DNA from 3 places in the Clostridium neuense genome. Region 3 is predicted to be linked to each of the others. Evidence: riboswitches for the same ligand, from Rfam matches in the RefSeq annotation. Region 3 holds a riboswitch; each other region holds the start of a gene.
What was found. A riboswitch is a leader RNA that binds a small molecule or an ion and turns the genes downstream of it on or off. The one in region 3 is predicted to bind S-adenosylmethionine.

Region 1 (10,711 bases), on a different contig from region 3:
CTCTTAATCTATATACATCGTTGTCAAGTATTTCTAGTGTTTTATCTCCAAACTTATTAACTATTTTTTTTGCTGTTACAGGGCCTATTCCAGAAATAACTCCCGATGCTAGATACTTTTCAATTCCAACCAACGAGTTTGGTAAAACTTCATCACATTTTTCCACTTTAAATTGTTGACCAAACTGCGGATGAACAGTCCATTCTCCTGAAACTTTAAGTGATTGTCCTTCCATTATATATGGTATACATCCAGTTATGGTTATTTTTTTAGAATTTTCATCCTCGGTTACTGCAACCACATAACCATTTTCTTCATTTTTAAATACAATTGATTCAACCACGCACTGAAGTTCTTCCATATTAAATCTCCTTACTATAAACAAAATACTTTAGTTAAAAAAAAAGATACAGTTATCGTATCTCTCCTAACAATTATAGCGTTTTTACATAACTTTCTCAATTATATGTAATAATAAAACTACTCAAACGAGCTTCTAACTCATAACTCTTTTCATTATATATTTTACCATTATAAAAAAAACATGCAAACTTTATTTTAAAACACAGGCTGCTTTAAATTTATTATTTTATGCAAAAAAAGACCAATATATATAATACTAGTCTTTTTCGCACTATTTTCTAAAATAATTTTTTTATTTCTTCAACCTTATCTAATTTTTCCCAAGGAACATCAATGTCAGTTCTTCCAAAATGCCCATAAGCTGCCACCTGCTTATATATAGGTCTTCTAAGATCTAAATCTCTTATTATTGCTCCAGGTCTCAAATCAAAAACCTTTTGAACTATTTCAACTATTTTATCATCTGAAACCTTTCCTGTTCCAAAGGTATCAACTTCTATAGAAACAGGTTTTGCAACTCCTATTGCATAAGCAAGTTCAATTTCTAATTTATCTGCCACTCCAGCTGCCACAAGGTTTTTAGCAACCCATCTTGCAGCATACGCAGCTGATCTATCAACTTTAGTAGGATCTTTTCCAGAAAATGCTCCACCACCGTGTCTGCCGTATCCTCCATAAGTATCAACAATTATTTTTCTTCCAGTAAGGCCCGAATCACCTTGAGGTCCTCCAATAACAAATCTTCCTGTAGGATTTATATAATATTTAGTGTCCTTATCAAGAAGTTCCTCTGGTATTACTGGTTTAATAACTTTTTCAATAATATCTTTTTCAATTTGTTCATGAGTTGCATCTGGACCATGCTGTGTAGATACAACTATAGCATCAACTCTTACAGGTTTATTATCATCATATTCAATAGTAACCTGCGTTTTACCATCTGGTCTTAAATAATCTATAGTTTTATCTTTTCTTACTTCAGAAAGCTTCCTTGCAAGTTTATGTGCAAGTGATATTGGCATTGGCATATATTCTGGTGTTTCATTTGTTGCAAAACCAAACATCATTCCTTGATCTCCAGCACCAATTGCGTCTATTTTATCCATTTCACCTTTTTTAGCTTCTAATGCTTCATTAACTCCCATAGCAATATCACTTGATTGCTCATCTATAGATGTAACTACAGCACATGTATCACAGTCAAATCCATACTTAGCTCTTGTATATCCTATCTCTCTTATAGTGTTTCTTACGACACTTGGAATATCAACATAGCAATTAGTTGATATTTCTCCCATTACATTAACAATTCCAGTTGTAACAGTAGTTTCACAAGCAACTCTAGCATTTTTATCTCTTTCAAGAAGTGCATCTAAGACAGCATCTGAAATTTGATCACATATTTTGTCAGGATGTCCTTCTGTTACAGATTCAGACGTAAATAATCTCTTCATTTAATATTCCTCCCTTAAAAAAAATTAAAGTCTCTTCAATAAGAAGAGACTTTTAAATTCAAATCTCTCTTATCTCGCAGAAAACTGCAGGAATTGGCACCTTAATGCAAATGCATCGGTTGCCGGGTTTCATCGGGCCATTTCCCTCCACCTCTCTTGATAAGAGTAACTACAAACTATATTATACACTTTTTAAACATAAAATAAAAGACACTAATGTGTCAAAATAATTGGTGGAGGAAGATGGATTCGAACCATCGAAAGCTGAGCTAACAGATTTACAGTCTGCCCCCTTTGGCCACTCGGGAATTCCTCCACATCTGGTGCTGGCAGAAGGAATTGAACCCTCAACCTACTGATTACAAGTCAGTTGCTCTACCAATTGAGCTATGCCAGCGTATTAAATTTTGTATGGTGGGCACTACAGGGCTCGAACCTGTGACCCTCTGCTTGTAAGGCAGATGCTCTCCCAGCTGAGCTAAGCGCCCATACTTGGTGGAGGAAGATGGATTCGAACCATCGAAAGCTGAGCTAACAGATTTACAGTCTGCCCCCTTTGGCCACTCGGGAATTCCTCCACATTTAATTTATTAAACTTTAATTCTCAGTCGGAAGCTTCTCTCTCGCACCGACAAATAGTAGTATACATTGATAATATAAAAAAATCAATTCTTATTATGTACCAATACTCATAATTATATTAGTATACGTACTTTTTTCTCGTTATTTCTCCCTTTTAAGCACATGAATGTAAACTGATATACGACATAAATATTTAAACTTTCTATAGTTTTGCATAATAATATTTTTTTATTTGCATCTACAATAAAAAATAATATTAATTAAAAATTCCTCATATAGATTATTAGGAGGTGATTTTATTGAACAAAATAAGAACTTTATATAATGCTCCAATGTCTTATTTTAAAATTTCAAACTTCTTGCAAAAATATATAAACGATAATACAATAATTGTATGCATTGGAACAGACAGATGTATTGGAGATTGTCTTGGTCCTATGGTGGGTACAATGCTAAAAGAAAAGTTTTTCCCACTAAATGTATATGGAACAATTTCTGATCCAATACATGCCTTAAATTTAGATAAGAAACTATCAGAAATTAAAAGCAAACATATTGCATCAACAATTATTGGTATAGATGCTTGTTTGGGAGATTCTGAAAATATAGGTGAAATACAAATACGTGATTACGCAATACATCCAGGAAAAGGCGTTGGAAAATCACTTCCCGATGTAGGTGAAGTATCTATAATAGGAATAGTAGATTCATGTGAAAGCAATGAATTATTCACAAATAGAAATATACGCTTAAATTTAATATTTCAAATGTCAAAAACCATAACCCAAGCAATACTTCATTCTTATTATCTTTATGCTAATTTTAACAATGTGACTTCGATTCCAAAACACAATTAATTACATTTTATTTTTTATATTAATCAAGACAACTCTAACTTTTTAAACGACTTCAAATAATAAAATAACCATCCAACGCTATTGACATGGAAGTATTTTTATATAGATTATAAAAAAACAAAATAGAAAGCATATTCTGCTCTCTATTTTGGCTATGTTTAGTTTCACAAATTATTTATCGCTCTATTATAGTTATGTCATCCACTGTTAAATCTAATTTATCTACATAATCAAGGACTTTTCCAGTACCTAAAGCTACACATGATATAGGATCTTCTGCAACATATACAGGTACTCTTGTAACCTCTTCAATAAGCTTATCTAAGCCATTTAAAAGAGCTCCTCCACCTGTCATAGTTATTCCCTTGTCTGATATATCTGCTGCAAGTTCTGGTGGAGTTTTTTCAAGTACTGAATGTGCACAATCTGCTATTGAATTTACAGCTTCTTTAAGCGCTTCTCTCATTTCTTCTGAAGAAACTTCTACGTTTTTAGGAAGTCCTGTTATAAGATCTCTTCCTCTAATTTCCATATTGTCTTCTATTTCCTTCTTGTAAGCAGACCCAATATTTATTTTTAGATCTTCTGCCGTTCTTTCACCAATCATTAACTTGTGTTTTTTTCTTATGTACTTTATAATAGCCTCATCAAACATGTCTCCAGCTACTTTTATTGAACTTCTAACTACCATGCCACCAAGAGAAATTACGGCTATATCTGTTGTACCACCACCTATATCTATTACCATATTACCACTTGCTTTAGTGATATCTAGTCCAGCACCTATTGCTGCTGCTAATGGTTCCTCTATTAAACAAACCTTTTTTGCTCCTGCGTTTACAGCAGCATCCTTTACTGCTCTCTTTTCTACGCCAGTAGCCTCACAAGGAACACATATAACAATTTTAGGTGCAGACATTCTTCTTTTTCCACAAGCTTTTTGTATAAAATGCTTAAGCATCTTCTCTGTTATATCATAATCAGAAATAACTCCATCTCTTAATGGACGTATTGCAACGATACTTCCGGGTGTTCTTCCAATCATCTGCCTCGCTTCTTCGCCAACCGCTAATACCTCGTTTGTATTACGATTTATAGCAACAACAGATGGTTCTTTTAAAGTTATCCCTTTTCCTTTTAAGTATACAAGAACGGTAGCTGTACCTAGATCTATACCCATATCATTTCCTATACTAAAAAACATTCCTCTATTCACTCCATCTCCTACGTTTATTTTTCACTATTTCAATATTATGGAAATACATAAAAGTATCTCCTTTATACTATTATAGTAGGAATGTTTTTAACCTTCAATAGCTTTGTATTTCATTTTAGTAGCTTTGCCACCTCTTATATGTCTCTCTGCTTTATTAAGTTCAAGTACGCCCTTAGCCATTTCAGCTATTTGAGGATTTATTTGAGGTAATCTCTCTGTCATATCCTTGTGTATAGTACTTTTACTTACACCAAATACTTTAGCAGTTTTCCTTATAGTAGCTTTAGATTCGATAATATACTTTGCAACTTCCATAACTCTTTCCTCAATGTAATCTTTCAAAGTTGCTACCTCCTTAACCCTTCTATTTAATAAATATGCGCTTACAATATCATAAATTACTTTTGTAAATTCATTTACAACCTTTTAAAAATCAAATTTTTACTTTGTATTTAAAATTTTTTCTGGGTCAACAGCTAAATATGTTCCATCCTTTTGCTTTTGATCGATTTCAAAATAAACGCAGCTTGTATCTGTAATTAGTTTATTACTATAATTACTGTCTCCTATTTTTCCTAAACTTTGACCCTGTTTAACACTATCATTTGGTTTTACAGCTATGCTTTTTTCATCTAAGTTATCATATATTGTTATATAACCACTGTTATCATTTAAAATAGTGACTTTTCCTCCATCTACAGCTTTAACTACTCCATCCATAGCTGCAGAGACACTCATATCTTTATCTGGTTTAATATATTCACCTTGTACGTTAGTATATTTCCCATTTTTTGAATACCATGTATCATACTTAACAGCTACACTTCCATTTTGAATTGGTTTTACAAAAAGCTTTTTAACAACATTACTAGTAGATGCCGGTACTGAATTTTGTTCAGTCTTTTTAGTTAAATTAGTATTCTTATTAACCTGCTCTGCATTCTCTATATTTTTACTTGCTGCATTATTTTTTTCCTCATCTTTTGATAATTTCATAGAAGTTTTTGAATCTTTATGCGATTTATCCACCTTCTGTTGTGTTTGTCTAACAGATGAAACGCTTCTACTTTTGGGTTTTAAATTAACGTACGCTGCTACTCCTGCAATAATGCATAAACATACAAATAAAGCTATATAAAACCCATCCTTCTTAAATAAGTTAATAAATTTACTTTGATTTTTATTTTGGTTTTTATTCCAATCATTGTTCATTACTAACACCTCCTTTTAGTATTGTGTCCATAACTTAGAAAAAAATACATTTAATATAATTTTTTTTAGATTTTATTGTAAAAAAATTACGAAGTAACAACACTTAGATATATTAATAATCTAAATATTGTTACTTCGTTAAAATTTTAAAGATATATATTTAAAATAATTTTATAATTTAATTAATCTACCTTATTGAAAAATAATAAACCAATTATAACTATAAGCTAAACAAAGCTCAGTTTTATAATCTTAACCTCAACATTTCCCAACCTTAATGTAATTTCAGCATATCTAATCTACATTATTTAAGTTCTTTAATCTCAATTCCTGTATAATAATGCTTAAGTATTTGATCATATTTACACCCACTTTTAGCCATGGCTTCAGCTCCCCATTGACTCATTCCAAGACCATGACCATATCCAGTACAATCAAATTCAAATCCACTAACATTGCACTTTATTTGAAAATTAGTAGAATTAAGGCCCATAATACTCCTAAACTTACTTCCTGATATGGTTGTATTTCCAATCTTTATTGTCTTTACACTTCCAGTCTTATTTCTTTCTAAAACTTCTACAGAATTTCTAACATTAATTAAATTAAGCTTACTTTTAGGAAATATATCATTAACTTTATTTATAAAACTTATATAGCTGATATTAACTTTACTTTTATATTTTCTCACACCTTCTTCTCCGGGACTTGGTACACTTTTTAAATATTGAATATTTTCACCAAGTACTTCTTTGGCATCTTCAGTTTCACCGCTACTTACTGCAAAGTAATACGGTTCCATAACTAACTTATTGTTATACATGAGTACTTGTCCGTTTGTTTCCTTCACAGCTTCATAAACTTTATTCCAATACTCGTCTCTTGATTTTACTGGCCATTTGCTTAGTCTTTCTTCCTTTCCCATGTACACTTGACAATCTATAGAATCTGTAACATCAGCTCCGTGAGCACCTTTATATTTTTGTCCTCCATAGGCACTAATATGTGCTACTGCAAAAGTTCTTGCTGCAACAGCCTGTGCTTTAAGTGCTTCCTTATCAAATTCAATTGGCATTTCAGCACAAACTACACCAACAACATAATCCTCTAAATTTATAGTAATTATTTTATTACTACTAGTAATATATACATCTATATTACCATCCTTCTTATTTTCACTGCTCTTATTTTGCTTATTAAAATCATAGTTTATTTTGGGCAATATATTTAAGTTTAAATTATTCTTGCCCAATCCTATTACAAGTATAGATACAACAAAAATAAATATTAAGCAAAATGTCACGGCAAATATGATCTTTTTTATCATCTTTTCATCCCCCAGCTTGCAAACTTTTATATTAAAAGCAAAAATAACTTTATACTATACTATTTAATATATTAAATAAATATTACTTTGTTTAATTAATAAAACTAGGAACTATGACAATGAATTAATAACATCTCTTTTAATTTATTAGTCCTTATATGTAAAAAATGAAATATTATTAGTTAAAGCTATATATAAAAGAGCATATAAAGATTTGTATAAATAAATCTTTATATGCTCTTTTATATATATATTTAATCTTTAAGCCAAATAAATTATATCTTAAACCTGCCGCCCAAACCCCAGTTTTCAGCAAGTGCCTATATTACGTTATAGAATCACATGGGCTGCCGCCCAAACCCCAGTGGTTTACATTCTTTTTATATCGGCACCTAGATTTTGAAGTTTCTTTTCTATACTTACATAACCTCTATCTACATGATAAATATCAGTTACTTCAGTTTCACCTTCAGCTGCTAGAGCTAATAGAATAAGTGCTGCTCCTGCCCTTAAATCTGTGGCTTTTACACTACATCCAGTAAATTCAGTTCCTCCATGTATAATTGCACTTCTGCCGTCAATTTTGATATTAGCACCCATACGTGTCATTTCAGGAACATGCATAAATCTATTTTCAAAAATTGTTTCTGTTATAACACTAGTACCATCCACACAACACAAAAGTGCCATTATCTGTGGCTGCATATCAGTTGGAAATCCTGGGTATGGCATTGTTTTTATATCAACAGGTTTTAATTTTCTTCTACCATCAACAATTAAACTATTATCGTATTTTTCCATACATACTCCCATTTCTGCGAGTTTAGCTATTATAGGCTTTATATGTTCCTCATTAATGCCATTTATCTTTATTAAGCTTTTACTTATTACGGCCGCAATCATAAAAGTCCCAACCTCGATTCTATCATAGATAGGCCTATAAGTAACACCTTTTAACTTCTTTACGCCTTTAATAGTAATTCTATCTGTTCCAATACCACTTATATTAGCTCCCATCTTATTTAAGAAATTTGATAAATCTGCAACTTCTGGTTCCTCAGCTGCATTTTCTATTATAGTTTCACCTTCTGCTAAAACAGATGCCATTATAATATTTTCCGTGGCACCTACTGATGGAAAATCTAGGTATATCTTACTTCCTAAAAGTTTGCTAGTGCTAGCCTCAACAAATCCATGATCTATATTTATATTTACTCCCAAAGCTTTAAATCCTTTAAGATGTAAATCTACTGGTCTAGTACCTATGTTACACCCTCCTGGAAGTGCCATTTTCACCTTACCAAATCTCGAAATCATTGGACCTGCAATAAAAAATGATCCTCTCATTTTTCTAACAAGTTCACTGTCAATATCTGTGCATTTTACATATGAAGTATCTATTTCAAGTTTATTTTCAAGTAAATCTATATTAATTTTTGCTCCAAGTGTTTTTAATAAATCAGTAATCACAAACACATCTAGAAGCATAGGACAATTCTCTATTACACATTTATCGCCACTCAAAATGGTAGCGGCTATTATAGGTAAAACTGCATTTTTAGCTGAACTTATATTCACCTCACCACTTAGAGTTTCCCCACCCTTTATAATAAATTTACTCATTTTAATCCTCCACTCATAACTTGTTTATAATTCACTGTTCTTAATAAATAATTAATTTAGTCATAATTATTTATCTATTATAATATACATTATATATAAATATTATTTTTAATAATTTATGTTCAAAATCGGTGTGCCAATTATGACATAATTTCCATCATTATACTTACATACAGCGTAATTTAAATCTACCTTTTTGTTATCATCAAATATATAGTCATATTTCCCTGTATAAAGTGTTGTACTTAAAATTTTATTCATCCTTGTAGTCTTTAAGTTTTTAGCTCTCTTTTTAATAAAATAGCTCTTAATATTATTATTTATTATATTAATATTTTTTATTTTGCTCTTAGCTTTTATATAAATATAAGAAACACTTTTATAGTTAATTGGTTTTATAACTTTTCTTTTTAATTCGTTAATAATATTTTTATCGGTAAGCAATTTTACATGTATTAAAATATCATAATTACTGGCTTTTTTTATGCTTTCAATATATCCAGATAATTGTTTATTATTAAACTCCACACAATAGTTTTTTCCGTCATCAATCGTTATTCTTTTATTATTAAATTTCATTACTTCGAGCCAAGTTTTACATTCCTTTTTTCCATTAGTATTTGTATTATACTTAGTATCTACTCCAATTTCTTCAATAGTACTATTAGTCCTTTTTAATGCATTGTTTAAATAATCTTCATTAGTTTCTGCACTTATTTTTACTACATAAGTGTTTGTAATTAGTGCTAATATAAATAAAATTACAACAAAAAATTTTTTATTATCCATTTATTTCCCCCTCTTTCCATTAAGATTATTCACTAATTTTAAAATTTTATTCTAAAAAGAGGGAAAATTAAATTTTAGTAATTATAAATTTACTCTTTATATATTATTAATATATATAAATCATCTGTGAAGTGTGAATGAAAATGTAAGGTTGGTGGACTATTGCAGTTTTTAATTTATGTAAAATTAAAACTAATTATGCCTTTTCAAAAAATAAAAAAACCAGAAAATAAATTTCTGGTTTTTTTTTATTATCTACCTTTAACTTTCATTCTTTCAAGTGCTCTTGATAAAGCTAATTCTGCCCTTTTAACATCAATATTATCGCCTTTAGCATCTCTAAGCCTTTTTTCAGCTCTTTCCTTTGCCTTTTCAGCTCTATTAACGTCAATCTCTTCTGGCCATTCACTAGCATCACACATAAATGTAACCTCTGATGCTCCTACATTTAAAACTCCTGTAGACGTAAAAGCTTTTTTCTCGGTACCATCTGCTTGAATGAACTTAGTTTCTGTTGGCTGCAAAAAAGCAACCATATCTGAGTGATTCGCAAGTATACCTAATCCACCTTCAACAGTTCTTGTGGAAATTTCACTTACTTCTCCAACATAAAAAGTCTTTTGAGGAGTTAGTATGCTCAATTTTATGTTCGTTGCCATACAAAATCACTCCTTTTTAGCTTTCCATCATTTTTTTAGCTTTTTCTCTTACATCTTCAATAGTACCTGCAAGTAAAAATGCAGCCTCTGGAAGATCATCACATTTACCATCAAGAATTTCCTTAAAGCTTCTTATAGTGTCTTTTACAGGTACATATTGGCCTGGTATTCCTGTAAACTGCTCAGCAACACTAAATGCTTGTGAAAGAAATCTTTGAATTCTTCTTGCTCTTCCAACAAGCAATCTATCATCTTCTGAAAGCTCATCAACACCAAGTATTGCAATTATATCTTGAAGTTCTGCATATCTTTCAAGTATGTGCTTAACTTTGTTCGCAATTTCATAGTGTTCTTCTCCAACAATTCTTGGATCAAGTATTCTTGATGATGATTCAAGAGGATCAACTGCTGGATATATTCCAAGTGCAGATATCGATCTTGAAAGAACTGTTGTTGCATCAAGATGTGAGAATGTTGTTGCTGGTGCAGGGTCAGTAAGGTCATCAGCAGGTACATATACAGCCTGAACAGATGTAATTGATCCTTGCTTTGTTGAAGTTATTCTTTCTTGAAGAGCACCCATTTCATTTGAAAGTGTTGGTTGGTAACCAACGGCACTAGGTATTCTT
Region 2 (10,711 bases), on a different contig from region 3:
TTGCTGATGTGTAGGCAATGCAGTCTATTATAAATTTGAACATATAGCAAACATTAGGAATATTGTTTAAAGCTCCTCCACCTTTAACCAATGCAATCAAAAAAACAATATTTATTACCGAAATAACTCCTAAAATTATTTCTAAATATATAAATACTGTTTTGTGATAAATTTTATACGCAATTATAACAGATATAAACATACTTAGTTTAAGTAATAAATTAATCATTTCTACAATATTGACATATGTTTTGTTATCCGTAAAAGTAGTCGGCAGTGCTACATACAATAAAACAATCCCCGACAGAAATAAAAGTATTAAGTTTCTTCTATATAAACTTTTTTTACGTTCACCCTCATTTCCTTCATAAATATTGTCGCTGATATTCATTTAAATCCCCCACAATCAAAAATATATAATATCACACATAATTTTAGAAGATCCCTAACTAAAATTTCATTCTTAGTACACTGTGCATATAACTTTACATAACAATACAATAAAAAGTGCACAAAATGAGCACCTTTTATTGTATTCCGTATTATGCCTATCTCTTTTGTACTTAAATACCGATATAATTTACATATTTATATAATCCGGATTAAAATCTATACATAATATATATTCATTATTGTCTACATTTTTAAATGTGGCTGATATTGTTATGCATAAGTTACCTGTTGCAAGAGATATATATGGCTCGGTAACATATTTTTCAAGACTCATACTCTTTAAGTAATAGTAATACTTTTTCAAGGAATGATCAGTTCCATTTTTGGCAGGCTGAAATATGAGTGCCCTTTGTTCACGCATATTAATGCATTTTGTAGATGTGTTACCAATTTGAATTCCACTCTTATCTAGTATATATACACACTCTAATTCACTATATTTTTCTATAACTTCATCGATAATTTTTTGAAATTTGTCTTCTTTAGCTTTTGAAAGTTTTTCAAGTACCTTGTTAATTATATCATCATAACTTTTATGGATATCTTCTCTAGCATGTATTTCTTCTTGCATATAATCTTTATAATTTATTGCTGTTTTGCCTATGAACTCCTTGAGTTCTCTCATATGCTCTGCATCAATTTCTTTGCCATTTTTAAAATATTCTCCTTCAAGCATATCAGCTCCAAGTTCCATTATTATCATGGCTTCCTGCTCGGTTTCTATCTCCTCACATACTACAAGAGCTCCTATTTTTTTAGAAAGATTAACAAGAGATTTAAATATTTCTTGCTTGTAATAATCAAGCTCTATTCCCTTTGTTATAGCTTTATTTATTTTTATTATATCTGGTTCTACATATGATATCTTATCCATATTTACAAAGCCAGCTCCGAGATTTTTAAGCGATATAAGAAATCCTTTACTCCTATATAGGTATATAAATTGTTTTAGAGCTTCAATATTGTCTATTTTCTCTTCTACAATTTCAAGAACAACATTTTTAGCTGATATACTGCTATCTGATATTTGATTCATTATTATTCCTGAACCAATATACTTATCAATTATAGCTATATTTATGTTTATAAACAAAAGCAGTTCCTTGTTATCTTTGCAAAGATTCTGAAACTTCTCAATAGCTTTTTCCCTGTAAAGCCTATCGAGTTCTATTGCAATGCCTTCCTTTTCAGCAAGCTTAAAGAGTTTAGAGGCAGGTATATTCTTACCACTTTCATCATTAACTCCTAAAAAAGTCGCCTCAAGGCCTATTACTGACTTCTGTATTACAGATACTACTGGTTGAAATCCTATGTTTAGATTCTTATCAGCTACTATTTTTTTTATATCAACTGCACTTGCCTTCATCAATAGATCACCTTCCCTTAATCTTATATCTTATTATACAGTATATTCATAAATAAAACAATAAAAGTCGGGCTACACCTTGCGATGTAATCCGACTTATTCTAATGGAAATTAAGGATGTAATTATTTTAACAAAAATTTTACTTAATCTTACGCTAAAGAATACTTTTACCCTAACCTATATTAACGCTGTAGAATTTCTTTCCTCTATTTTAGCAGAATCTATTTTTACAAACTTGCCATTTGCTGTATTAAATACACCTTTAGTTATTATAGTATTTGCCGCTGCCGAAATTTCATCCTTTGTAAGACTGTCCTTTACATTTGGAACATTTAAAGTTGCTTTTTTTCCTCCATCAGTTAAAAAAGTCATAGTTAAACTCTTAGCCATTTAAATCCCTCCCTATTATTGATTCACAATTTTACTGTGATCTATTTTTTCTATTCCTGTTACTGTTACAGACATAAGTGATGCCAAAACATTACCTACTGAATAAATATCATCATCTGAAGCCGAAACATCTACATTAGAAAACTTAACTGCTTTTTCTTTATCCTTTCCGTCTGCTCCCTTACCTAATGAATATACAAGCTGAATTGCTGTTTGAAATTTAGTAGCATTTGCTGCCATATTATCAACCCCTTTCACCTTGTATATATGATTAAATTTTAAAAATGCTAAAAAACTTTTAAAAAATCAATTATAAATTACTCAGCATATGCTTTAAGCGCTTGCGCTAACTATAGTAGTATATATTTTTTCAAGCAAAGTAAGTGCTCCTTTATATCCTATATAGGATTTTGATATAACAACCTCATAGGATGCTGGGAACCCTATTTCAACTATAGAACCCTTCAATTCTTTTGCCAAATCCCTTTCCCACGTAGTTCCAAATATAATTGGTGGTTTATGTCCAAAATCAGTTTTTCTTATTTTGTCATGAATTGTGTAGCTATCTTCTTCAAATTCCACGTCTAATGAAACATCCTCTGCTATATGTTTATATTCTTCTTTAATGATATCTCTATATTTTTGAGGCGGATTTTCAGTTATAATTTGTTTTGCAGGTATCAATCCAAGCTGATTCACTAAAAACTTTGTTATAGCTAAGTTATATGCACTATCCCCTACAATGGCAAACTTAGCTGGAAGCCCCCACCAGTACTCTGCATAAAAATCTGAAAAATCCTCTAAGTACTGATAATATCTTTTTTCCTCAGCTTCAATAAATTTCTCAGCCCTACTTTTATCAATCCCCGCAAAATCAACCACTTTTCTTAAAAACTCACTGGTTTCCTTAGCCCCTATTGGTATCACAGGAATATGCAAATATGGCTGATTATATTTGCTTTTTAGATGCTCTGCAGTTTTAAGTCCAAGCCATGGAGATAAAACTAAATTGAATTGTGCTTTCTTGATATTTTTCCACTCCGAAATGCCTTTGCTTTCATGCCCAAATAAAATATTTACCTCAAAGCCTACACCCTCTAAAATCCTCTTAATTTCTGTAAGATCACCTCTCCAAAAAGTATTGTGATACGGAAGAAGTGACCACACATTTACAAGTCCCTTTTGCTTAGGGCCATCATAATCACCTACATATTGATCAATAATAGCTTCTGTTACCAGTTCATGACCTATAAAATTATTTCCTTTAAATCCTCCCGTTTCCGCATATACTACCGGAAAATTCTTGTCTTGAAATTCACTAACTACAGCGCCAACATCATCTCCTACAATATCTGGAATGCAGCCCGTCATAACCACAAATAAATCTGCATCCAAAACCTTGAAGGAAGCTTCAATTAGTTCTCTAAGTCTATTGGCACCTCCAAATACAACTTCTTTTTCATGTATATTAGTGCTAGGTACAACAGAACCTCCTCCGTATCCTCCACCTTGAAATCCATTATAAAAGCTTATATTTGCAGTTTGCTTATCCGCACAACCTGGTCCACAGTGAGTAATTGGAATTACTCTTGGAATTGCAAAAGCACTATGCATTGCCCCAATAGCACAGCCATACCTAACCTGCTCAATTGAATTAGACACTATCCTCACTCCTTCCCCACAGCATAATTTTGCTTTTCAAGTATATATGGATCTGTTTGCTCAAGCCACCACTTTGTATATGGTAGTTTTACATGCTTAGATAAATCTTCATGAAATTTTTTATGTGCAAGTATTTCAAGAATTGTTTCACCTAAATTTAAAATCCCCTGATAACCTACAGCATGATGTTCATCACCAAGTGGCGCTGCTGGAATTCCCATACGCGAAGCAAGTGGAGCAAGCCCATTATGTCTTATAAGTATAAAATCGGGCTTTACTTTTTTAAGCAATCCATAAAATTGATATTGCTGTTTGTTGCTTACACTAAAATTGGGAACATCATCGTAGTGCTTTACCAAAAAAGCTAAAGAATCCTTACTTTCATCATTATTGTCATACACAGGATCATGATGAAATACAAGGGAGCCATCAACCTGAATTCCAAGCTCTTTAAGCACTGCAATAAGCCCATGCGCATATGCAGAACCTGTTGCAACATAACCTTTTTTACCCTTTAAAAGCGTTCTAAGTTCTCCCAATTTTGGAGCTATTCTTTGGTGTTCTCTTTCTATATAAGCCTCTGCCTTTTCCTCCCTATGTGTGACCTTAGCAAGTTCTCGTATCCAGGCGTCTGTACCCGCAATTCCATATGGCTGTGGTGCTTTAACCTCTGGTACTCCAAATTGTTCTTCTAAAACAGCTGCAATATAAGATGATAAAGTATGACAAAATGTAACAGTAGCTGCTGCTTCTGAAAGCTTTTCAAGATCCTCCACCCTTGCCAGGTCTACAGCATAATTTACCCTAAGACCTAGTTCTTTAAGTATTGGTGTAAAAACATCACTTCCCCAGAGATTGATTACATTAACCAAATCTTCTTGTTTCTTGGGATGTTTATTAACTATCTGCCTTAAAATTCCATGCTGTGTTGCATCAAAACCTGTACTCCAATGTTTTGACATAAATCCTTCGCAGGGTATTGGAATGATTGGTATTTTAAGTTCTTCCTGCATTTTAGTTGTTATACTATCTATATCCTCTCCAATTATTCCTGCAGCACAAGAGGTTCCAACGAAAATTGCTTTTGGATGATGTCTATCCCACGCATCTCTTATAGATTGTTCTAATTTATCAAGTGCTCCAAACACCGTATCTGTTTCCTTCATATTAGTATTTATTATCTTTATATTTTCAATTGGTAAGTTTCTAATAGCTAAACCATTTCTATATATGGAGTTATATGATACTTGACCAGCTCCACAGCCTATTGGTGAATGCTGAATTAAAACTGCATCTCTCACATTTCCAGCCTGACACTCAACCATCTGCTCACTGCAGGTTGAACCTTGTGTAAATGGACCTACAGCTTCACAAAGTTTCTTTCCTCCGTTTCCCTTACAACCAGCACAGGTAAATGCGGAATCCTTAGACAACTCTGAAGCTTTTCCAGTTCTCCAGCCAATTATAGTTCCAAGGCGCTTTTCACGGGTTTTTACCACTGAAGTTTTAAGATCAAATCTCATTGAATTTACCTCCTCCTAAACTTAAATAAAAATCTTAATAAAGATAAACCACTCTGAAACTTGAAATTTATTTGTACTAAAATGCCATCTTCTGGGCATTATGGTGCACATGAATTTAAATAGTTGAAGCGGTTTATCTATATAGATAGACAACATGAAAGTTTCAAATGACTAATATCAAGTTTATCCCGTAAACCTAAGATTTTGCTTAGAGTACAGAGGACAGTTAAGGATGATTTTTCTCTGCTATGCTTCGAAAAATCTAAAACTTATTGCGCCCAAGGCACTTAAAATATAGTGTCCAGCAAAGCTGACACTATTAAGTTCTAAGATTTACCTGAGAGAAGCGAAAGGCAAATCCACATTCACTCTACTCTCTACTCCTTGCTCTCTACTATTCTTCAAATTCAAGTTTATAAGGATAAATTTGGTATTAGTAATTTAAAGCTTTCCGCTTGTTTATCTACAGTAGCTTATATTGCCTGTTCTATTAAGCCATGTGTCAAAATTATTTCTTCAAGTCTTTTTTGTGTCATTGGCTTTGGAATCACAAAATTTTTATTTTTTTCTATTGCTTCTGCCAACGATCTATACTCATTTGCTTGATTTGATTCTGGAGCAAATTGTATTACAGTTTGTTTATTAATTTCTGCCCTTTGAACTACATTATCTCTTGGTACAAAATAAATAAGTTGTGTACCTAATTCCTCTGCAAATGCCTCCAGCAGTTTCTTCTCGTTGTCTACTTTTCTGCTGTTACATATAATTCCACCCAATCTAACTCCGCCCTTATTGGCATATTTTTGTACTCCCTTTGATATATTATTTGCTGCATAAAGTGCCATCATTTCCCCACTAGCTACAATATATATTTCTTTTGCCTTACCTTCACGAATTGGCATAGCAAAGCCACCACAAACAACATCACCTAAAACATCATAAAAAACATAATCCAAATCTTCTGTATATGCTCCAAGCCTTTCAAGCATGCTTATAGAAGTTATAATACCTCTGCCAGCACATCCTACACCCGGTTCAGGTCCACCGGATTCTACACATCTTATTCCTTTAAAGCCTTTTTTCATTAGATAATTTAAATCTACATCCTCTCCTTCTTCTCTCAAGGTATCTAATACTGTTCTCTGTGCAAGTCCTCCTAAAAGCAATCTTGTAGAATCAGCCTTTGGATCGCAGCCAACTACCATAACATTTTTTCCTCTTTCAGATAAACCTGCAGTCAAATTTTGAGTTGTTGTAGATTTACCTATTCCACCTTTTCCATAAATAGCTATTTGCCTCATAATATATACTCCTCCTAAATTTATTTGCTTTTATTAAAATTAAAAAGGCCAAGTTTCATATCTCAGGAAGCATTTCCATGCGATATAAAACTTGACCTCTGGTTTATCCAGTCAATCAACAGAATATCTATATAATATTTTTTATAAACTAAGTTGTTCATATAAAAAAACTTTCCGTAATAAGCTACAGAAAGTTAAACTCTACCGTCTCTTATCTCTCAGGTTACTCCTGCTGGAATTAACACCTTAAATAAAACAATTATTCAGGTTGTTGGATTTCATCGGGCCAATCCCTCCATCTCTCTTGATAAGACTCTAAACAACTATTAAGTTATTACCTATCACTCAGATAGGATTAGTATTCTAATTTATAATATTAATTATACCACCTATACTCTTCATGTCAATATATTTTTAATTGTTTCAATCTAAATAAAGTGTCGAGCACAGCTGACACCATCAAGTTCTAAGATTTACCTGAGCAAAGCAAAAGGTAAATCATCCTTAACTATCAATTGTCAACTGTCCATTGTCAACTGATTAAGGCATACAAAATATTACTTGTAAAATTATAACACCAGCTATTTTAAGCTTTCAGCTTATTTATCTATATTATCCCCTAAACCTGTAGCCAACTCCCCATACGGTTTCTATATATTCTGGATTGGAGGTATCTTTCTCTATCTTTTCTCTTATCTTTTTTATATGTACGGTTACGGTAGCTATCTCACCTATAGAATCCATATGCCATATTCTATCGAAAAGTTCTCCCTTACTAAAAACTCTATTTGGATTTTGAGCCAAAAATAGCAGCAAATCAAATTCCTTAGTAGTAAACACTACTTCTTTTCCATTTACAAACACCTTTCTAGATGCTTTATTTATATTAAGACCTCTGATTTGTATATCTTCATCATCAAAGTTTTTATTTCCCTGTGTTAATCTTTCATATCTATTTATGTGTGCCTTCACTCTTGCAACAAGTTCACTGGGACTAAATGGCTTTGTCATATAATCATCCGCTCCAAGACCAAGTCCTCTTATCTTATCTATATCCTCTTTTCTTGCAGAAACCATTAAAATTGGTATATCTTTAACCTTTCTGACTTCCCTGCAAATATCAAATCCACTTATTTCCGGAAGCATTAAATCCAATACTATGAGGTCATAATCCCTTGACTTTGCGTATTCAAGACCGCTTTTTCCCGAAGTTTCTATGTCTACATCAAAATTACTAAGCTCAAGATAATCCTTTTCAAGCTCCGCTATGCTTATTTCATCCTCTATAATTAAAATCTTTTTCATAAACTCACCCCATATAAAAATTGCGAAGGAACAATGCTTCGCTCCCACGGTTGTGCAATGAAAAAATTCCTCCGTACCTACGGAATTTTAGGCGTGAATATTTGTTAATCAATTAATTTTTTGTAATATATGTATACCAACACCAGTTTACATTGATTAACCATTTTTACAGCGCATTTTTCGTAGAGAAGCGGAGAAAAATATTCCTTGATTTTCCGCCCTGCGAAGTAACGTCATTGAAGGAATAGTTTAAATAAAATTTTGTAAATCTTAGTGGCAAATTGTTAAAAGCTTTAGAGATTTCAATTTGTTTGAGCATTTTTTCAGCGAGTTATTGAAAGCTCTTAAGATTTTAACAATTTGACGCTTAGATTTATTAATTTTATTTAATATTCCAAGATGATGTTAATTCGCAATATCTTTATATTATACACCAACCTAAAATTTAAATGTATATTTTTAATTACTCAAACCTAAGTGCTTCCATTGGGCTAAGCTTTGAAGCTTTATTTGCTGGATACATTCCAAAAATAACTCCAACTGCAACTGAAAACGCAACTGCTCCTAAAACTACATTTAAGGATATTGATACATTCATTTTAAGAAGTCTTTGTGCAATATATGCTAGGCCATATCCCAAAGCTACGCCAAGCATTCCCCCAATAGCACTTATTCCCGCAGACTCTAAAAGGAATTGAAAAAGTATTGTTCTTCTTTTTGCACCTATGGCCTTTCTTATACCTATTTCTTTTGTCCTTTCAATTACAGAAACAAGCATTATATTCATAATACCTATTCCTCCTACAAGCAAGGATATTGCTGCTATACCTGAAAGCATTGTGGTTAAGCTGCTTGTAGTTTTGTTTACTGTATCTAATATACTTGTTTGATCAAAAATTCTATAGCTGTTTGAGGCTGCTCCAAACTTGGTATTTAGAAAAAGCTGCAAATATCCCATTGCCTCGTCTACTGTATCTTTGCTCTTTGCTTCAACATAAAAGGTTCTTACACTTGTAGTTTTTGTAAGCCTTTGAGCAGTACTTAATGGCACTATAATTCTATCATCACCAGAGCCCGTAGAAGAGCTGCCCTGAGCTGCAAGTACACCAACAATTTTAAAATCAACACCATTTACATTTATTATTTGACCTACAACATCAGTTGAACTGTAAAGTTCATTTGCAACATCAATTCCAACTACAGCAACCTTATATCTGTTATCCTGATCTCTTTGATTTATAAATCTTCCAGAACTTACAGTTAAATTTCTTATTTCTGCATAGCTTGGAGTGCTTGCTTCCATACTAGTACTTGCCGTATTATCTCCAGCTTTTACATTAGCAGTAGATGAAAGCTCCGGTGCTATATCCTTTATACCAGGCTTTGCCTTTATTTGATTAAGTTCCTTAGATGAAAATGACTTACTTCTATTGCCTGTTATACTAACTGTTATTAAATTTGTTCCCAGACTTTCTATTTGCTGTGATACACTCTCCTTTGTTCCTTGTCCCATTCCCACAAGTACAATAACAGAAGATATACCGATTATTATGCCAAGCATAGTGAGGAATGATCTTATCTTATTTGACCATACCGACTGTACTGCCATCTTCACAAGTCTTGTAAATTGCATATTTTAGCCTCCTTTTATGGATAAACCACCTATAAGTAAAACTAGTCCAACTACAAACTATATATGCACCATAATTCCTTGAAGATTGGTTTTTGGGAACATAAATAGTTTAGGCTTCACTATATTTATACAAAGCCAAAATGCCTTACTCTAGGCTTTATGGTACAAATAAATTTCCTTAATTAAAGTGGTTTATCTTTATCTAATTCTTACACAGCTTCATTTATTTCATCCGAGGTTATTCTTCCATCCTTTACTGTTACTACCCTTTTTGCCTGCTTTGCAATACTCATATCATGAGTTATAAGTATTATTGTATTTCCTTCTTTGTTTAATTCCTTAATCATTTCCATTACTTCTTTTCCTGTCTTACTGTCTAAAGCTCCAGTAGGCTCGTCCGCCAATATTATTTCCGGTTTAGTAACAAGCGCTCTAGCAATAGCGACCCTTTGCTTTTGTCCCCCTGATAATTCAGCAGGTTTATGCTTTATATGAGATGTTAACCCAACCTTATCTAAGGCTTCCATAGATCTTTTCTTTATTTCGCTGCTCTTAATCCCCTGATATACAAGAGGCAATTCTACATTCTCAATAACACTTAACTTTGAAAGCAAATTGTAGTTTTGAAATATAAAACCAATTTTATTATTTCTTATTTCCGCAAGCTTGTTATCATTGCAATTTGTATTCACATCATCTAAAAAATACTCTCCAGAGGTAGCATTATCAAGACAACCTATGATATTCATAAGAGTTGACTTTCCTGCTCCAGAAGGTCCTACTATCGATACAAATTCACCTTTTTTTATATCGAGGTTTATATCAAATAAGGCTTTGTACTCATTTTTACCCATTTTATATACTTTGTTTATATTCCTCATTTTAATAACTAAAGCCATATCTTTTCCCTTCCTTTACATTTTATTTACCTACTCCAGCACCATTTCCTGAATTACCTGATGAACTTGTACCACTATTTGATGTATTATTACCTGAATTCCCTGCATTATTTCCATTTGAACTGTTATTCTTGCTACCAGAACCACTTTGTCTACTTCCACCGCCAAGTCCACCAAA
Region 3 (10,711 bases):
TGCATTTTCAATATGTCTATCCATTCTAACTGGAAGTGTCTTTATTCCTCTAATGAGTAAGAAACTGTCAAAAGGTTGGAGTATGCCTCCTGTAGAGTTTTGTATAAAGTGAATTTTCTCTGCCAGTTCCTCACTATTAACTACCACAAGTCCAGCTATTAAATCGCTGTGACCTCCAAGATACTTTGTTGCACTATGAAGTACAATATCTGCACCAAGTTTTAGTGGCTTTTGAAGGTATGGTGTCATAAAAGTATTATCAACAACTGTTAAGAGTCCATTTTTCTTTGCTATGTCTGAAACAGCTTTTATATCTGTTATATCCATAAGTGGATTAGTTGGCGATTCTATAAAGATAGCCTTTACCTCTTCATCTATATTAGTTTCAATGTTTTTTATATCAGTCATATCCACCATTTTATATTTTATATTGAAATTATTAAAAACTTTATCAAGTACTCTAAAAGTACCTCCATAAACATTATTTGATATTAAAATTTTATCTCCACTTTTAAATAGCATTATGACTGCCGTAATAGCTGCCATTCCTGATGCAAATGCAAAACCTTTTTCTCCCTCCTCAAGATCAGAAATTAGTTTTTCAAGTGCAGCCCTTGTAGGATTTCCAGTCCTTGAATATTCATAACCTTTGTTCACTCCTATTTCTTCCTGCTTATAAGTTGACGTCTGATATATAGGAACATTAACTGCACCTGTCTCCTTATCTCCATCAATTCCTCCATGTATTACTAGTGATTCAAATTTCATAATATCTCCTCCATTTTATATTTTTCATATTGTTTTACTAGGTTTTTATTTATAATTTAATATTTTTTACCCTGTGCTATGAATATCCCTACTTCAGTAAACTCACCTTTACTTGAATAACCTGTGCATTTAAGTCCACTGCTTTCAACACTTATTTCCTTTAAGCCCGCTTTTTCCATAGCACTTTTTATTTGCTTATGAGAAAAACCAAGCCAAACATCATGCATTTCTTCTCTAGCCCAAGTACCATTATGCTGTTCTACATCTGATATTATTAAAGTTCCATTCTTTTTTAGTATTCTTTGCATTTCTTTAACTGCTTTTTGTATATCTTCTATGTGATGAAGCGCCATATTGATAAAAACTGCATCTACACTCTCATCGTATAGTGGCAAATCATACATATCGCCCTTCATTGGATATATATTTTTTATCCCTTTATTAAAAGTAGTTTTCTTTAATTCATGAAGCATATTTGTTGAATTATCCATTGAAAAAACTATGTCTGCCCTTTCTGACAGTCCAAGAGATATAAAACCAGTGCCACAGCCTAAGTCTGCACAAACTTTATCTTTTATATTAACTTTAGAAATAACCTTGTTTCTCAGTTCATCCTTAAAATACTCCTTCCTTATTTTGTTCCAATCTTCTGCAATCTCATTAAAATAAGCTGCTGAATTCATAATTAAACACTCCTTCTAAAAATCTTAAAAAATAAAAAAACTCCTGCCTCTATAAAAATCTTATAGAGGCAGAAGTTATATCTGCGGTCCCACTCTACTTGCTGCAATAAAAACAGCACTCGTAATTAGGTACATCTTAATACCCTAACGCTTTATCGTGCGTACACGCCGTAGTTCACCATGTATAAAATACATTTCAACCCGGTTCTCAAGGGTGCATTCAATTAAATTCTCCCAAAAATCCATTTCAGCCAATGTGGATTTATCTCTGATGTTATAAACTTAATTTACTATTCCCTATCATCGATTCACCTTTAATAACATTTTATGCAAAAATAAAATTTACGTTCATGTTATAAACATTATACAACTATATTTTAAATTTTACAACCTAATTATTTCCGTTTTTTCAATAGCTTCCTCTATTAGCTTTTCTTTGTCTAGAATGCTTTCAGATTTTCTTATTTGCTCCAAAATAGGCTTTGTCTTAGGATGCTTTGGTACAAATATAGTGCAGCAGTCCTCATATGGAAGTATAGAAGTTTCATAAGTTCCTATCTTTCTTGAAATGTCCATGATGTCTATCTTATCAAGTGCTATAAGTGGTCTAAATACAGGTCTATCGGCGCAATCATTGCTCACCACAAGCCCCTGCATTGTTTGACTTGCAACTTGACCTATGCTTTCCCCTGTAGCAACAGAATGTATTTCATTGTCCTTTGCTATTCTGCAAGCGATACTCATCATAAATCTTCTCATAATTATAGTGAGTTCGTCTTCTCTGCACTTTTCTATTATCTGCATCTGAATATCTGTAAAAGGAACCACATATAAATTAGTTCTTCCAATATATCCAGTTAATATTTCAGCCAACTTTTTAACTTTGTCTTTAGCTCTTTCACTTGTATATGGAGGACTGTGGAAATATACACAATCAACCTCTACTCCTCGTCTTGCCATCATATACCCTGCAACTGGAGAATCTATTCCACCAGAAAGCATAAGAAGTGTTTTTCCATTAGTACCATATGGCATTCCATTAAGCGCCTTTATAGGTTTTGAATAAACATAAGTATTGTCTCTGACATCTATGTGAACCATGCATTCTGGATTATGTATATCTACAGTTATATCCTGAAGATTATCTAGAACATAAGCTCCAACTTCTCTATTTATCTCCATTGAATTATATGCAAAAGTTTTGTTTGCCCTGTTAGTCTCTATTTTGAAAGTTTTAGCTCCACTTTCCTTTACTTCCTCAAGTGCCTTAGCTTTTATAGCATCATAATCTGTTTCTATCTGTGATACCACACAAATTTCAGCAATTCCAAATACCTTCATTAATCTTTCTATAATTTCATCAACATCGCTGCCCTCTAAAAACCATCTTCCAGAATCATGAACAAAAGTATATTCCAAACCCTTTAATGATCTCTTCATATTGTCTCTTAATTTTTTTTCAAATTTGCCCTTATTTAAACCCTTCAGGAAAATTTCAGAGGCATATTTAACCATTATCAGTTTTTTCATTTTTTTATTCTCCTCAAAAACTTAAGTATTTTTTCTAAATTTTCTACTGCATAATCTATTTCTTCGAATGTATTTTTAGGCGAAAAACTAAATCTCAAAGCACCATCCATATAACAATTTTCAACTCCCATTGCTGCTAGGACATGACTTATATGCTTTTTCTTTGATGAACATGCTGACCCAGTAGATACGTATATTTCTTTATCTTCAAGCGCATGTACTAGTACTTCTCCTCTTACTCCATTAAATGAAACATTAACTACATGTGGAAGAAAATCCTCGCCCATTCCACAGTTAATCTTAATATCTTCAATTTTAGAAATTTTATTTATGAAGTATTCTTTTAGACTCTTCACCTTAGAATAGTTTTCTTCCATATTCTCATGTATATTTTTTGCTGCGTAAGCAAAAGCTGCAATTGCAGCAAGGTTTTCTGTTCCACCACGTAAGCCTGCTTCCTGTCCACCGCCAGCTATAAGTGGTTCTGGCATAAGACCCTTTCTTATATATGCAAAACCTATGCCCCTTGGTCCATATATTTTATGGGCACTAGTTGAAAGCAGATCTATTCCCATTTTTTTAGGATTTATCTTTAACTTTCCATAGCTTTGAACTGCATCTACATGAAATTTTACTCTTGAACTTTTTGCTTTTATAGCTTTACTTATAGCTTCAATATCCTGAATAGTGCCTGTTTCATTATTAACATGCATAATGCTCACAAGAACAGTATCCTTTGTTATACTGTTCTCAAGCTCTTCAAGGTTTATTTTTCCTTTACTATCTACATCTATATATGTAACTTTTACTCCCCATTTTTCAAGCTGAGCAAAAGTATTCAAAACACTAGGATGCTCTATTTTAGAAGTTATAATGTGTAATCCTGGTTTTGCAAAACCTTTTATGAGAAAATTATTGCATTCACTTCCACCAGAAGTAAATATAATTTCACTTTCTTCTGCTCCTATTGTATCTGCCAAAATTTTTCTTGATTCTATTAGCTTATCCTCTGCCTTTTTACCTAAAGAATGAAGTGATGACGGGTTTCCATAATAATTATAAAAAACATCCTTCATTATTTCTGAAACTTCTTTAAGAGGCTCAGTAGTTGCACTATTATCAAAATATACCAAGTGCGAGTCCCTTCTTTCTTATTAATTCATATCAATTACCACAATAAATATAAGCCAATAGAAATTAATTGTCAACTTTTTTATTTTTTTAATTTTTTCAATCTATTTACTGCCTCTATCAAGGTCTCATCCTTTTTAGCAAAATGGAATCTAATATAATTGCTAACATCTTCCTTAAAGAAACTTGACCCAGGCACTGCTGCAACTCCTATTTCATTTGCAAGCCACTGGCAGAATTTATAGTCATTTTTTTCACCAAATTCAGATATATCAACTAAAACATAATATGCACCTTGAGGTTCAAAATATTTAAGTTTAGCTGCATCCAATCCATCCAAGAAAAGCTGTTTTTTTCTATCATAAATATTAATTAAATTATCATAATACTCTTCTCCAAGACTAAGCCCAGCACATGCAGCTTTTTGAAGTGGTGCTGCTGCCCCCACGGTCAAGAAATCATGAACTTTTTTGCAGTTATCAATTATTTTTTTGTCAGCTATAACATAACCAAGTCTCCACCCAGTTATAGAATAAGTTTTAGAAAGTGAACTACATGATATAGTTCTTTCCTTCATTCCAGGAAGTGATGCCATATAGGTATGTTTATATGGTTTATATACTATGTGTTCATAAACCTCATCTGTTATTACAAAAGTATCATATTTTTTAGCCAAGTCACTTATATACAAAAGTTCCTCTCTTGTAAATACCTTTCCAACAGGGTTAGATGGATTACATAGTATTAAAGCTTTAGGTTTCTCCTCAAATGCTTTTTTCAAAGCTTCTTTATCAAAATTAAACTTTGGTGGAATAAGTGGAATATAAATAGGTTCAGCTCCACAAAGTATTGCATCTGCTCCATAGTTTTCATAAAAAGGAGAAAATACAATTACCTTATCTCCTTTATCACAAACAGACATCATTGCTACCATCATTGCTTCAGTACTTCCACAGGTAACAACTATATTTTCATCTGGGTTTATATCAATGCCCATATATTTTCTCTGTTTTTCAGCTAGTTTTTGTCTAAATTCATTTGATCCCCAGGTAATTTCATATTGATGTGGTCCATGAATTGCTGCTTCTTTAAGAGCTTCAGTTATCTCAAGTGGAGGCTCCCAATCTGGAAATCCCTGTGATAAATTAATAGCACCACAATCATTAGCTACTCTCGTCATTTTTCTTATTATTGATTCCGTAAACCAATCAAGTTTATTGCTTAAATTAGGCATTTTATTATCATCTCCTATAAAAAAATAAAACCGCTTTTCGAGTAAGAAAAACAGTTTTTTAATTTCTAGAATATACTTTTCTCTTATCTCTCAAATAAATTTGCAGGAATTAACACCATACATTCAAATGAAAAATGCTGGTTGTTGGGTTTCACAGGGCCAGTCCCTCCACCGCTCTTGATAAGAAACAATATTAAATTTTAATTAAATTATATCATTCTTTTTATTAATGTACTAGTTTAAATTATGTTTTATGTTAAAATATTATTTTCTGATTTCAGTATAGTCAACATCTACTACATTATCTTTGTTATATGCAAATTCTTCATCTATACTTGAAAACTCTTCAGATATTTTATCTTTTTTATTAGTTTGCATTTTTCTACTACTTTTATTTTCAAACCACTTAGTTATTTTAAATACACCCCAAATAGTTACTCCTGCCACTAAAAGTACAGGAAGAATTTTTATAAATAATGATATTGCTAAAAATGCAATGACTAAACCACCTATAGTACCTAATATTCTTTTATTTGAAAAACTCATTATAATCACTCCTCAATGTAAATTTAACTTTAAAAATATTATACCACAACCTTTTAATAAATAGTATAATATAACGCTTAAAAAAGTATTAATAATCTGTTAATAGTGTTTATAATTTTAATAAATTTATTGCTTTTGGTTATACTACATTAATGTGCAAATCCTTTAAATACTTTAATTCAAACTAAGAATATCATGGAGGTTCTTTTAATATGGCTCATAAAGGTAACAAAAACAGCAAAGATAATAAAAAGGCTGGTCAAAAAACAAAAAGCACTCTTGAAAAAATGACACAGGAATTATCAAATGAAATTGGTTTAACCTATGACAGGTCTAAACGAAAAAGAAATAAAAATTCAAATACCAACAGTGATCCTAGAAGCTAAAAAAAATAATATGTACTCAAATATTATTATAATATTTGAGTACATATTATTTTTTATCAAAAGAAAAAGTGATACTACTATAACTTACTTAGTTCTTTTTCCAATATTTCTTTAACCATAGGTGGATTTGCTTTTCCCTTACTTGCTTTCATAACCTGACCCACAAGATATCCAATTGCTTGCACTTTACCTGCTTTGTAATCTGCAACTGATTTTTCGTTATTTTGAAGCACTTCCTTAACCATTCCTTCAAGAGCACTACTATCACTTATTTGTGACAATCCTTTTTCTTCAACTATAACCTTAGGCTCTTTAGAAGTCTTAAACATTTCTTCAAATACTTCCTTTGCAGCAGTATTGCTTATAACCTTTCCTTTTATCATATCAAAAAGTTCCTTCATATTTTCAGGGGATACAGGTATACTCTTAGAATCCGTCTCTGTTTCTCTCATTAATCTAAGCATATCTCCAAGCATCCAGTTCGAAGTAGTTTTGCTCTCTGCACCTAAAGCTACTACCTTTTCAAAGTAATCAGATAGTGCCTTATCCTCTACAAGTATCTCAATTTCCTTATCTGTAAGTTCATATTGTTCTTTAAATCTTTTTGTTCTATCAACTGGAAGCTCTGGCATTTCTTCATTTACACTTTTGATTAATTCATCTTTTATAACTATAGGAATTATATCTGGTTCAGGAAAATATCTATAGTCATTAGCATCTTCCTTGGTTCTCATGGTTACAGTTTTTCCCTTTCCTGCATCCCATCTTCTTGTTTCCTGCTTTATTCTGAAGCCTTCTCCAAAATCATAAAGCTCTTTCTGACGTTTTTCCTCTTTTTCAAGTGCTTTTTGAAGTTCCTTAAAGGAGTTTATGTTCTTTATTTCAACCTTAGTATTGTATTCTTCTTTTCCAAATTCTCTTAAAGATATGTTAGCATCACATCTCATTGAACCCTGGTCCATACGACAGTCTGATATATTTGCATACTGAAGTATTGCCCTTAGTGTTTTCATAAACTCAACTGCTTCTTCTGGCGAACGCATATCTGGCTCAGAAACTATTTCTATAAGAGGAACTCCAACACGGTTATAATCTATAAGTGAATAAGGTTCATACTCCATGTGTACAAGTTTACCTGCATCTTCTTCTATATGAATTCTATTAAGTCTTACTTTTCTCATTCCATCTTTTGTATGTATTTCTACATATCCTTCGCCGCATATAGGTAAATCAAATTGAGATATCTGATATGCTTTTGGAAGATCTGGATAAAAGTAATTTTTTCTATCCATTTTATTCAATTTATTTATTTTGCAGTTAAGTGCTTCCCCTGCTTTTACTGCAAGATGAACTACTTCTTCATTTAAAACAGGAAGTGTTCCTGGAAGTCCCATGCATATTGGGCAGGTATGCTCGTTAGGTTTAGCTCCAAATTCTGTTGAGCAATTACAAAATATTTTTGTTTTTGTGCTTAATTCAGCATGTATTTCAAGACCTATGACGGTTTCGTAACTCATATCTATCTCTCCTTTTCAAGTGCTCTTGCTGCTCTAAATATTTTCTTTTCTCCAAAATGAGGTCCTAAAAGCTGCAATCCTATTGGAAGTCCCTCCTTACTTACGGCGCAAGGTATTGATATTGCAGGAATTCCAGCAAGGTTTATATTTACTGTGTATATATCTGCAAGATACATTTCAAGAGGATCTGCTTTTCTCTCTCCTATTTTAAAAGGAAGTACAGGTGATACAGGACTAAGTATAAGATCATATTCTTCAAAAGCTTTTTTAAACTGAAGTTTTATTTTCTTTTTAAGCTTCAATGCTCTTTTATAGTATGCATCATAGTAGCCTGAAGAAAGAGCATATGTACCAAGCATTATTCTTCTCTTAACTTCATCTCCAAAAGCCTCTGTTCTACTGCTTTCCATTAAATCATATACATCCTCAAAATCCTTTGGTCTGTATCCATATCTTATTCCATCAAATCTTGCAAGGTTTGAACTTGCCTCGGCTGATGAGATTATATAATATGCAGAAAGTCCTTCTTCCGTTATTGGAAGACTCATTTCTTTAACTTCTGCCCCTAAGCTTTTTAATTTTTCTATAGTAGCTTCAACTGCTGCTTTTATTTCTGGATCAAGACCCTCTCCAAAAAATTCTTTTGGCATTCCTATTTTCATGCCTTTAATCCCATCGTCGATTCCATCTAGGTAATCAACTTTAGGAAGGCCTTTTACGCTTGTGTTATCTAGCTGATCTTCCCCTGCAATAACATCTAAAAGCTCTGCGCAGTCTTTTACTGTCTTTCCAAATGGTCCTATTTGATCAAGAGAAGAACCAAAGGCTATAAGTCCAAATCTTGAGACAAGTCCATAAGTTGGTTTAAGTCCTACAACTCCACAAAAAGCTGCTGGCTGCCTTATTGAACCACCTGTATCTGAGCCTAGTGATATTGGTGCCATTTTAGCAGCAACCACAGCAGCAGAACCACCAGAGGATCCTCCTGGAACCCTTGTTATATCTCTTGGATTTTTAGTAGTTTTGAAAGCTGAATTTTCGGTAGAAGAACCCATGGCAAATTCATCCATGTTTGCTTTTCCTATTATTACTGCATCCTCTTCCTTTAATTTCTTTATTACTGTAGCATCATAAGGTGGAACGAAATCATAAAGCATTTTTGATGCACAGGTAGTTTTTATTCCATCTGTACATATATTATCCTTTATTGCAATAGGAATGCCCGCAAGTTTTCCTACCTTTTCTCCTTTTGCGATTTTTTCATCTACTATTTTAGCCTGCTCCATAGCATAATCTTTACACAAAGTTACATATGCTTCTATTTCAGGTTCAGTTTTTTCTATATTATCAAAATAAGCTTTAACTATATCCTGTGATTTTAATTCTTTATTTAATATAGAAGCTTTTAATTCTTCTACAGTCATATCCAATATATCCATTTAAAAAGCCTCCTTATTCTATTATCTTTGGCACTTCAATAGCACCATCTCTTAAGGATTTTACATTTTGCATAAGTTTCTTTTTATCCTCAAAAACCGTAGGAACATCTTTTCTAAACTCAGTATTAACTTCATCAAATTCATTAATGTTTATGTCAGATAAATCAACTTTATCTATAGTTTCAAAATGTCCAAGTATAGCTTCAAATTCCTTTGCAAGCTTCTCTGCCTCTTCCTCTGTAAACTTGAGCTTTGCAAGTTTAGCAATATACTTAACTGTATCTAAATCTACATGCTTATCACTCAAAATAATCACTCCTCATTCTTTGGCAATCAATTAATTTTTAAACATCTAAAATTTTTTTAATAACCTTTAATTTTTTATTCAACCTATAATAGTTCACAATGTACAGTGCACAATTCTCAGTTAATGATGCTTTTTCTCCATTATCGCTGCAAAAATCTATAGATACATTCAAAGATTTTACGTAGCGATAGCGGAGGAAAATCCACCTTAATATTGGGTGGTAAAATGATATTATTAAAAAAACTGTTTAAAGGAAAAGTTTTTAAAACTTATATCAAAATTGTTAAAAATCTTAGAAGTTTCAATTTGTCTGAGCTTAGCGAGTTATTGAAACTTCTTAGAGTTTTAATAATTTTCATATTTAGTTTTATACTTTTCATTTAATGTTTTTTAAATAATATTATTTTACCATTATGGTGTTATTCTCTTCATATCTCTTGGAAGAAGTGAAGCTTCTCTTATATTCTCAAGCCCTAATATCTGCATTGTCATTCTTTCAAGTCCTATGGCAAAACCACCGTGAGGAGGCATACCAAATTTAAAGTTTTGAGTATAGAAATCAAATTCTTCAGCCTTAAAGCCCTTTTTCTTTATATTTTCAACTAACATCTCATAATCATGAATTCTCTGACCGCCAGTTGTTATTTCAAGCCCTCTATATATAAGGTCAAAGCTTTTTGTTCCTCCTTCTACTTCAGGATCTGGCATTGTATACATAGGTCTCTTTGATGCTGGATATTTTGTTAAATATACAAAGTCGCTGCCATATTCTTCTTTAATATATTGTGAAAATAGCCTTTCTCCCTCAGCATTTAAATCACCCTTTGGAGATCTTTTGCCATATTTCTTATATACTATTTCCTGTGCTTCAAAAAGAGGTATTCTAGGTATTTTAACTTCATCCGGAAGTTCTATGTTATACATTTCAAGTTCTCTTTTGCAAGTTTCTTTTAAATGCTTAAATAAATAGTTCATAAAGCCTTCTTCAAGATCCATTATTTCAGTTTCGTCTTCTATAAAGCCCATTTCAGCATCCAAGCTTACATATTCATTTAAATGTCTGTAGGTATTATGAAGCTCAGCCCTATATGCATGCCCAACCTCAAATACTTTTTCAAAGCCAACTCCTACCATCATTTGTTTATAAAATTGAGGGCTTTGTGCTAAAAA

Region 1: another riboswitch for S-adenosylmethionine. It lies ahead of metK (methionine adenosyltransferase); the one in region 3 lies ahead of ACJDT4_RS00520 (pyridoxal phosphate-dependent aminotransferase).
Region 2: another riboswitch for S-adenosylmethionine. It lies ahead of nifH (nitrogenase iron protein); the one in region 3 lies ahead of ACJDT4_RS00520 (pyridoxal phosphate-dependent aminotransferase).

What each region holds. Positions count from the first base shown of each region.
Region 1 is NZ_JBJIAA010000006.1:135,699-146,409, forward strand. Features, by position in the region: gene recD2 (SF1B family DNA helicase RecD2) at 1-361, opposite strand, end outside; gene metK (methionine adenosyltransferase) at 642-1,817, opposite strand; SAM riboswitch class I at 1,884-1,983, opposite strand; tRNA gene ACJDT4_RS08555 (tRNA-Tyr) at 2,049-2,133, opposite strand; tRNA gene ACJDT4_RS08560 (tRNA-Thr) at 2,139-2,214, opposite strand; tRNA gene ACJDT4_RS08565 (tRNA-Val) at 2,230-2,305, opposite strand; tRNA gene ACJDT4_RS08570 (tRNA-Tyr) at 2,311-2,395, opposite strand; gene yyaC (spore protease YyaC) at 2,699-3,256, shown strand; gene mreB (rod shape-determining protein) at 3,432-4,460, opposite strand; gene spoIIID (sporulation transcriptional regulator SpoIIID) at 4,560-4,814, opposite strand; gene ACJDT4_RS08590 (peptidoglycan DD-metalloendopeptidase family protein) at 4,914-5,684, opposite strand; gene spoIID (stage II sporulation protein D) at 5,989-7,011, opposite strand; gene murA (UDP-N-acetylglucosamine 1-carboxyvinyltransferase) at 7,381-8,634, opposite strand; gene ACJDT4_RS08605 (hypothetical protein) at 8,743-9,423, opposite strand; gene ACJDT4_RS08610 (F0F1 ATP synthase subunit epsilon) at 9,675-10,082, opposite strand; gene atpD (F0F1 ATP synthase subunit beta) at 10,099-10,711, opposite strand, start outside.
Region 2 is NZ_JBJIAA010000018.1:97,754-108,464, forward strand. Features, by position in the region: gene ACJDT4_RS19375 (PAS domain-containing sensor histidine kinase) at 1-391, opposite strand, end outside; gene ACJDT4_RS19380 (EAL domain-containing protein) at 581-1,819, opposite strand; gene ACJDT4_RS19385 (DUF2922 domain-containing protein) at 1,998-2,210, opposite strand; gene ACJDT4_RS19390 (DUF1659 domain-containing protein) at 2,226-2,450, opposite strand; gene ACJDT4_RS19395 (nitrogenase component 1) at 2,544-3,824, opposite strand; gene ACJDT4_RS19400 (nitrogenase component 1) at 3,878-5,395, opposite strand; gene nifH (nitrogenase iron protein) at 5,869-6,696, opposite strand; SAM riboswitch class I at 6,905-7,010, opposite strand; gene ACJDT4_RS19410 (response regulator transcription factor) at 7,309-8,001, opposite strand; gene ACJDT4_RS19415 (ABC transporter permease) at 8,465-9,634, opposite strand; gene ACJDT4_RS19420 (ABC transporter ATP-binding protein) at 9,844-10,533, opposite strand; gene ACJDT4_RS19425 (efflux RND transporter periplasmic adaptor subunit) at 10,556-10,711, opposite strand, start outside.
Region 3 is NZ_JBJIAA010000001.1:100,155-110,865, forward strand. Features, by position in the region: gene ACJDT4_RS00500 (bifunctional cystathionine gamma-lyase/homocysteine desulfhydrase) at 1-768, opposite strand, end outside; gene ACJDT4_RS00505 (class I SAM-dependent methyltransferase) at 825-1,451, opposite strand; gene thiI (tRNA uracil 4-sulfurtransferase ThiI) at 1,836-2,981, opposite strand; gene ACJDT4_RS00515 (cysteine desulfurase family protein) at 2,978-4,114, opposite strand; gene ACJDT4_RS00520 (pyridoxal phosphate-dependent aminotransferase) at 4,195-5,346, opposite strand; SAM riboswitch class I at 5,427-5,533, opposite strand; gene ACJDT4_RS00525 (hypothetical protein) at 5,611-5,892, opposite strand; gene ACJDT4_RS00530 (small, acid-soluble spore protein, alpha/beta type) at 6,105-6,278, shown strand; gene gatB (Asp-tRNA(Asn)/Glu-tRNA(Gln) amidotransferase subunit GatB) at 6,356-7,795, opposite strand; gene gatA (Asp-tRNA(Asn)/Glu-tRNA(Gln) amidotransferase subunit GatA) at 7,798-9,234, opposite strand; gene gatC (Asp-tRNA(Asn)/Glu-tRNA(Gln) amidotransferase subunit GatC) at 9,248-9,541, opposite strand; gene aspS (aspartate--tRNA(Asn) ligase) at 9,953-10,711, opposite strand, start outside.